DNA from 3 places in the Paenibacillus sp. V4I9 genome. Region 1 is predicted to be linked to each of the others. Evidence: riboswitches for the same ligand, from Rfam matches in the RefSeq annotation. Region 1 holds a riboswitch; each other region holds the start of a gene.
The links. A riboswitch is a leader RNA that binds a small molecule or an ion and turns the genes downstream of it on or off. The one in region 1 is predicted to bind cyclic di-AMP.
Positions count from the first base shown of each region.

Region 1 (2,264 bases):
GCCGCGCAGCTGCGCCATCTCCTCTGCGTTCACACAGTGGCTTCGCAGCTCAATGGTTCGCTTCAGCGCCTCCTGATAGCGCTGTTCCAGCTTCTCTATCACACTGTTCCCCCGTTCAAGGTGATCAAGCTTGCCGGCCGTTTCTTGCCAAGCAGCCTCAGCCATTTTGCCAATCCGATTCAATATATTCATGAAGTTACACCCCATACTCTTAAGATTTAAAATTCATTTCGTTTCTTCAATAAATGAATACCATACGCCACTAAACATGCTGCGAACGCAATCGCGATGAAGCCCGATAGTTTAATGATCAGTATCAAGCCGCCCAAGCCGGCGATAAACCATCCAATTTTCTTTCCGTTCTTAATACCTACATAGCCTAATCCAAGCATAGCTGCCGGGAATAACAACCCCATTAAATGAATATGACCACCCATCTGATGTAAACAAATAAGTAAACCTGCCGTGATTAAAACCAGTGCCAGCCCTTTCGATCGATCCATACTCATTCTGCTTACCGCCCTTCACGTGTTCTTCATGCTTCTATCGTACCTGAAACAGCGATATGTCAAAACGGACTCGCGACTGTTTTTGTACCTAGACCTAAGTCCAGTACCCTCTAAGACCTCCATCCATATTTTGGCCGTTGCCCCGTCAAGCCTCGGATGCTAAACTATTTGAAGCCGAGTCCGGTGCACAGACAAAGTGCCGGTACGGGGGACGATTTACATGGGGTGAATATTTGCTCTTCATCGGAGCAGACTAGGGAGAACCTTCTTCCCGAACCCGTCAACTAACCTCGAAGGCTTATGAAGGAGGATTACCAATTGCATACAATTACTAAAGGGTTAACTAGCCTTGCTGTGTCTTTAACGGTTTTGGCAGGAGGCTTTCTTTCGCCATTTACGGCGCATGCCGCTGAAATGGATGTGAAAGTGCAAGTCAATGACGAACTGATTCAATTTCCGGATGCTCAGCCTTTTCTGGATGACAATCATGCCACCCAAGTGCCGATTCGTTTCGTAACGGAGAAGCTTGGTTATGACGTGAAGTGGCAAAAAGAAGGCGATGAGATCAAGGTCACGCTAAATAACAACAAACATTCGATCACCTTAGTATCGGGACAAAAAGAAGCTGAAATCGATAGCAACCGTGTCGAGATGGATACACATGCGGAATTCCAAAATGGACGCGTATACGTGCCTCTTCGTTTTCTAAGCAGAGCATCAGATATTCCCGTTCAGTGGGATGCAAGCAGCAAATTAGCTATTCTAAGTAAAGATGGCAATCAGCATGCGCCAGATTATGAATTGTTTCAATCCACTGCCTATTCAGCAGATCCATCTGAGAATGGCGGCTACGGAGCTTTTGATTATATGGGTAATCCATTAGGTATTGGAACCGTTGCTGTAGATCCGAACGTGATTCCTCTAGGAACTAAGCTCTATATAGAAGGTTATAATTTCAATGGCCTACCTGCAGGCGGCATGTATGCTTACGCAACAGATACAGGCGGTGCAATCAAAGGCAAACGTCTTGATATCTTTATCCCAGGATCCAAGCAATCCTTAAAGAAGTTTGGTATCCAAATCATTAAAGTGTACAAACTATCCAATTAAAACGGCTGATATCAAAAAAAAGCTTGGTTTCTGAGATTATGATCTCAAGAAATCAGCTTTTTTTATTTCAGGTGGTAAAACCAGAAAAGCTGCTCTCCCATCATATAGTGACGAGAAGAGCAGCCTGCAGTTACTTAAACTTGATTTTTGGGGATACCATTTAAACTTGGGACATAATCAGCGGCATTGTTGCTCGATAGCGTTTGCGCCTCTTCGGTGAAATTAGCGTTATTCTGCTGATTCTTTTTCTTATCTGCTCGGTTATCTTCGCGGTCATACTTGGGATCGGCGTCATTTTTGGGCATAGCATTCACCTCCATTGTCTCATAGTTAGTATGAGAAGGTGGCTTGCATTTTATCCCAGTTATCTGGAACTAGCGTTGTTCCTTATATTACTTTTAAAAGAAATCCGCTAAATAGGTTGTCCGCCGCGGAATAGCAGTTTCCAGCCGGCTAACAAGTTCATCAGAGCCTTGAAGACGCTCAATTCGGGCCATGAATCCTGCTTTCTGATAACCCATGAGCAAAGCCGTCAACGTCTGAATGTTACAGCTAAGTAGTTGTTCCTCAGCTGGTATTTCATCTTCAGATAACTTCGCTACGAGGGCCGTCTTCCCATTGTCGGTAAACTGTAACCGATAGAAG
Region 1 covers NZ_JAUSZE010000001.1:811,932-814,195, reverse strand. Annotated here, with positions in the region: gene QFZ81_RS03925 (PspA/IM30 family protein) at 1-192, opposite strand, end outside; gene QFZ81_RS03920 (hypothetical protein) at 219-509, opposite strand; cyclic di-AMP (ydaO/yuaA leader) riboswitch at 672-823, shown strand; gene QFZ81_RS03915 (stalk domain-containing protein) at 828-1,619, shown strand; gene QFZ81_RS03910 (hypothetical protein) at 1,754-1,924, opposite strand; gene QFZ81_RS03905 (GNAT family N-acetyltransferase) at 2,018-2,264, opposite strand, start outside.

Region 2 (2,264 bases), 2.7 Mb from region 1:
TTTTGCGTTTCGGAAGCAATGGAAGACCTTATGACGTAACTGATTACGAATGGAACGCTTGGCGCTGTACGTTCATTTGAAGCCAGATTCGCAGTTGACTGTACGCCATTTTGCAAAAACGAAGAACAATTCATGAAACTGGCCGCCATTCATATCATCGAATTGATGCGACATTCGTTTGGCGAGGTTTCGCAAGAAACTGGGTTTAGCAATAACATAAATGAGTTGATTTCGCAAAGTATTTCAAGACGTGGTGCCATGGCAAACACTAGAAGAGAACGATACCGTCCTTACGCCATCAGCCTCAGCGATGTCAGGGTGTTATAGAATCTTTATTTACGCGGATTTGTCGACAAAATGAAACATTTTATGGCGCCAAAATAGATTAACTGGGCAGGCTAATTGAATAAGGTATTATTTACATACGAACAAATGTACTGTATATTTGTTCGTATGAGAAAACTGCATGTATATAAAACAAATAGGTATGGATTATTGAGAAATTAAAAGGAGTGTTAATCATTAACGGGATAGAACTTGTTATATTGAACTTGGAAGAAGTCCGACGTAGAAGTATAAAAGTGTGGAGCGTTATTCCTCTAACTATGCTGGATTGGAGGCCTGATGCACAAGCCTTAAGCATGAAAGAAATGATCCGACACGTATTGGATGGCGAGCATTATTATCATCTTGCATTACTTAATTGTGGAAGTTTGCCTTCTTATGATTCTCCTTATGACAATCGGGAATTTTCTTCGGTGGAGGATGAACTGATATTCGCACAAGTGTACAGAGAACAATTCTTGAATACCGTTAAATTGTTCACTCCTGAGGATTTGTCAAATATTAAAATTAATCGAAGTGACGTAGGGTATGTTCGAAGTTTAGGAGATATGTTAATGAGGATCGCATACCACGAATCCGTTCACACCGGGCAACTGCTAGATTATATGCGAACGGCTGGAATCGATCGGCCTCAAATTTGGGACTGAATGAGGTTGGTGGTGATGGGAATTCACTTGTTTTGGACAAGAAGAAACGACTAATGCCACTTACAAAATGCTCTTGGAAAATTTTGAGTCATGTTCTCTATGATTTCACATGTTACAATTTGTGAGATCCATGTGGATCAAATAACTCAGAAGGCCGAAGTTTCATGTGAAGCACGGGGGACCCATTATTTGGGGTGAAGCCGCGTCAGCGGCCGGGTGATTACTCTTTGATCCGAATCCGACAGCTAACCTCGCAGGCCGCAAAAAGGAGAGGTTTATTTTGAAACGTTACAAAAAGCTTGTGGTTACCGGCGCAATAGGATTGAGCGTCCTCGTAGGTTCGAGCGCATCAATGGCCGCATCAGCAACCCATTCAGTATCAGGCAATGATACCATGTGGTTAATATCCAAGAAGTATGGCATCAGCTTATCTTCGCTTATTAAGGCAAACCCTCAGGTTGCCAATCCTAACGTGATTTGGTCTGGTATGAGCCTCAACATTCCTGGCAGCACGAGCACAAATGCAGGTACCAAAACGCCAGTTACGAGTGCGCCATCCCAATCAACTTATGCTAGCCAAGTCGTTAACTTAGTTAACCAGGAACGATCTAAAGCAGGACTGCGTCCATTAACCAGCAATAGCGCACTTACCGCAATGGCTTTGGACAAAGCGAAGGATATGTACAACAATGGTTATTTCGATCATACTTCTCCGACCTATGGGTCTCCTTTTGATATGATGAGCAAATACGGCATTCGCTATTCCTATGCAGGTGAAAACATTGCAAAAGGTCAACAAACGCCTGAAGCTGTCATGAAAGCTTGGATGAACAGCACGGGTCATCGTCAAAACATTCTAAGCCCCAACTTCACCCAAATTGGTGTTGTCTTTTATAATGGTGAGTGGGTTCAGGAATTTATAAGTAACTAGCTTTTTTCTAAACATTCAAGGCACACGATATGTGTGTCTTTTTGCATGCCATTTTAGGCTCTTTGTTGACTTGTATGGGACACAAATAGATCGACCTGCCCCATTGTTACAGAGTCGATTAGATAATCTAAAACGCAAAAAGAGGGTCTAGGATAACTAGCCCTCTTTCTTTATATACATCGCTTATCGGCGATGTTCATCAAATTTCCAATCCATGGTAATATTTAAACAACCACAATTAAAAACTAGGAGCAGCCAAATGGAACAAATTTTTGAGTTTAAGAAAACCATGTGAGCTCAAATGATTCTTTCCAATAGCTGTTCCATCAGGATTGAAAGGT
Region 2 covers NZ_JAUSZE010000001.1:3,529,817-3,532,080, reverse strand. Annotated here, with positions in the region: gene QFZ81_RS16480 (hypothetical protein) at 1-80, shown strand, start outside; gene QFZ81_RS16475 (DinB family protein) at 522-992, shown strand; cyclic di-AMP (ydaO/yuaA leader) riboswitch at 1,135-1,267, shown strand; gene QFZ81_RS16470 (CAP domain-containing protein) at 1,273-1,923, shown strand.
Region 2: another riboswitch for cyclic di-AMP. It lies ahead of QFZ81_RS16470 (CAP domain-containing protein); the one in region 1 lies ahead of QFZ81_RS03915 (stalk domain-containing protein).

Region 3 (2,264 bases), 6.3 Mb from region 1:
CTGGCTTCAGGGCGGCTTTACGGCAACCTTTCGCCACGATCGTCTTGTTCCTGTATCAGATGGGCTGGGGCATCCTGCTGTATAAGCTTGTACAGGGTGTTCTCGTCCCTCTCATGCACCGCTATCCAGGTGGCGAGCAGCCGAAGCAAGCGCTGCAGCTATTTCTAGCTGAAGGACAGTTCCAACTGGTCAAAACCGATCTTAGCCATTCCTACCTCTGGTGGCTGGCTGCTCTACTTGTTATTCGCATGCTGCTCACCCCCATGTTAAATAGCGGCGTCTACTATTCGCTGACCCATTCCCAGCAAAATGCCGGCTATCGCTTTTTCCGAGGCATCAAGGAGCTCATGCTCCCATTCCTAATCGCGTATGTCGTTCGAATCTCGCTTTCCTTACTGCCGCTCGTATGGCTGTTTCCTAAAGCGCAAAAACAATTCGCACATACCACTTCGTATGAGCAAGCAGTTCTCCAATTGCTGCCTTGGTTTCTGGGCTTGCTCGTCTATGGCTTTCTCTTACATCTTCTTTTTATGTACGTACAATTCGCGGTTGCTGCCAAACTTGGCATTTTGTCCACCGTCATCACTTTCGTTCGCAGTTTTCTTCCTATTATCGGGCTTGCGCTTATCCTCCTGCTCGTCTCGGGACTATTGGCAGGGGTCACTGTCACTGCAACTTACATCTGGGCAGGTCTGGTAGCGCTAATCATTTATCAGCTCTTCCCGCTTTTCCACATTTTCATCCAAATGTGGGCCATAACATCCCAATATCAGCTTCTTTCTGCAAAAATGGACAGTTAAAAACAAATAAAATAAGTTAAAGTTGGCTTATATTGGTTCTCCCCCTTGCAAAAGGGGCTTTTTTTTGTCTCTTTTCCGAACTATTGACATATTTTTAAGACAAAATGCATAGAAAAGGAGGAATTTCGATGTTTATGACGAATTACAAGGACTAGCATCAAAAAACCAAATATTTCATGCCGAATTCCCCATTTTTTGGGGAAACGGGGGAACCACACCGGGTGAATTGATCTTGCAAGACAGGGATCATAGGGAACCTTCAACCGAACCCTCCAGCTAACCTCGTAGGCACCGGAAGGAGACAAGCAGTTGAGAAAGATTGTTGTTCTTGTTTTTAGTCTTGTTTTGTTTTTGAGTGTAGGTTTAGGAAGTGTGTCTGCGTCACAATCCACTTTGGATGAAACGGTTGACGGATTGCTCGGAATTCCGTACAGAGATGCGGGAACGACAACAAGAGGCTTTGACTGCTCTGGTTTCACCGCATACGTTTTCGACAAATTCGGCATTGACCTTCCGCATAGCTCAGCATCTCAGAATAAAGAAGGCTACTGGATTGACAAAAAGGATCTTCGCAAAGGTGATCTTGTGTTCTTTGACACAAGCGGCGGCAAAGGTATCTCTCACGTAGGTATCTACCTTGGAGACGGTGAATTCATTCACTCTGCATCCAATGAAGGTATAGTGAAAAACAAACTTAGCCAATCTTATTACGCGAAGCGGTATGTATCAGCCCGACGTGTTCTGTGGGATGATATCTACAACCAATTAACTGCTGAATCCAAGTAAATTCTTGCACGATTCATGAATGAAGCCCGGAAAGCCCCGCTCGAAAGAGCAGCTTTCAGGGCTTTTATTCATTTCGGAGGCATAGCGTATAAAGAGAAGCTTGTAACTTGACATCGAATGTTAGCCGTTCTATAATAACGGCATGTCGTTTTCTAGGGTTCCGTGGCGTTCATCGCCAGTCTGGTCCAAGGGGAAACACACAGCGAATACGCTGTGGTCACGGAGGGGAAAAAGCCCGGGAGTCATATCGCTTTAGCGATATAACTCCCGGGCTTTTTCCTTTTTTTGCGACTTAATAGGTACGTATAACAAATTCAAGAGGAGTGATTCATCATGGCATGGTTATATCTCGTCATTGCAGGTGTATTTGAGGTAGTATGGGCGATCTCGTTGAAATTTTCTAATGGTTTTACACGTTTAGTTCCTTCCAGCGTCACGATCGCAGGGATGATTGTAAGTTTTTATTTTCTAGCGGCAGCCACGAAAACTCTTCCCATCGGCACAGCATACGCGGCTTGGACCGGCATTGGTGCTGTCGGTGCGATTATTATCGGCACCCTTTTTCTAGATGAACCCATTAGTTTAACAATGGATCTTGTTCATGATTCTGATCTTAGTTGGTGTTCTAGGTCTTAAATTTACTTCTGGGCATTAGGGATTTTGAATAAATCGGACCCT
Region 3 covers NZ_JAUSZE010000001.1:7,083,833-7,086,096, forward strand. Annotated here, with positions in the region: gene QFZ81_RS32660 (hypothetical protein) at 1-800, shown strand, start outside; cyclic di-AMP (ydaO/yuaA leader) riboswitch at 968-1,106, shown strand; gene QFZ81_RS32665 (C40 family peptidase) at 1,110-1,586, shown strand; guanidine-I (ykkC/yxkD leader) riboswitch at 1,728-1,830, shown strand; partial or broken gene QFZ81_RS32670 (DMT family transporter) at 1,920-2,241, shown strand.
Region 3: another riboswitch for cyclic di-AMP. It lies ahead of QFZ81_RS32665 (C40 family peptidase); the one in region 1 lies ahead of QFZ81_RS03915 (stalk domain-containing protein).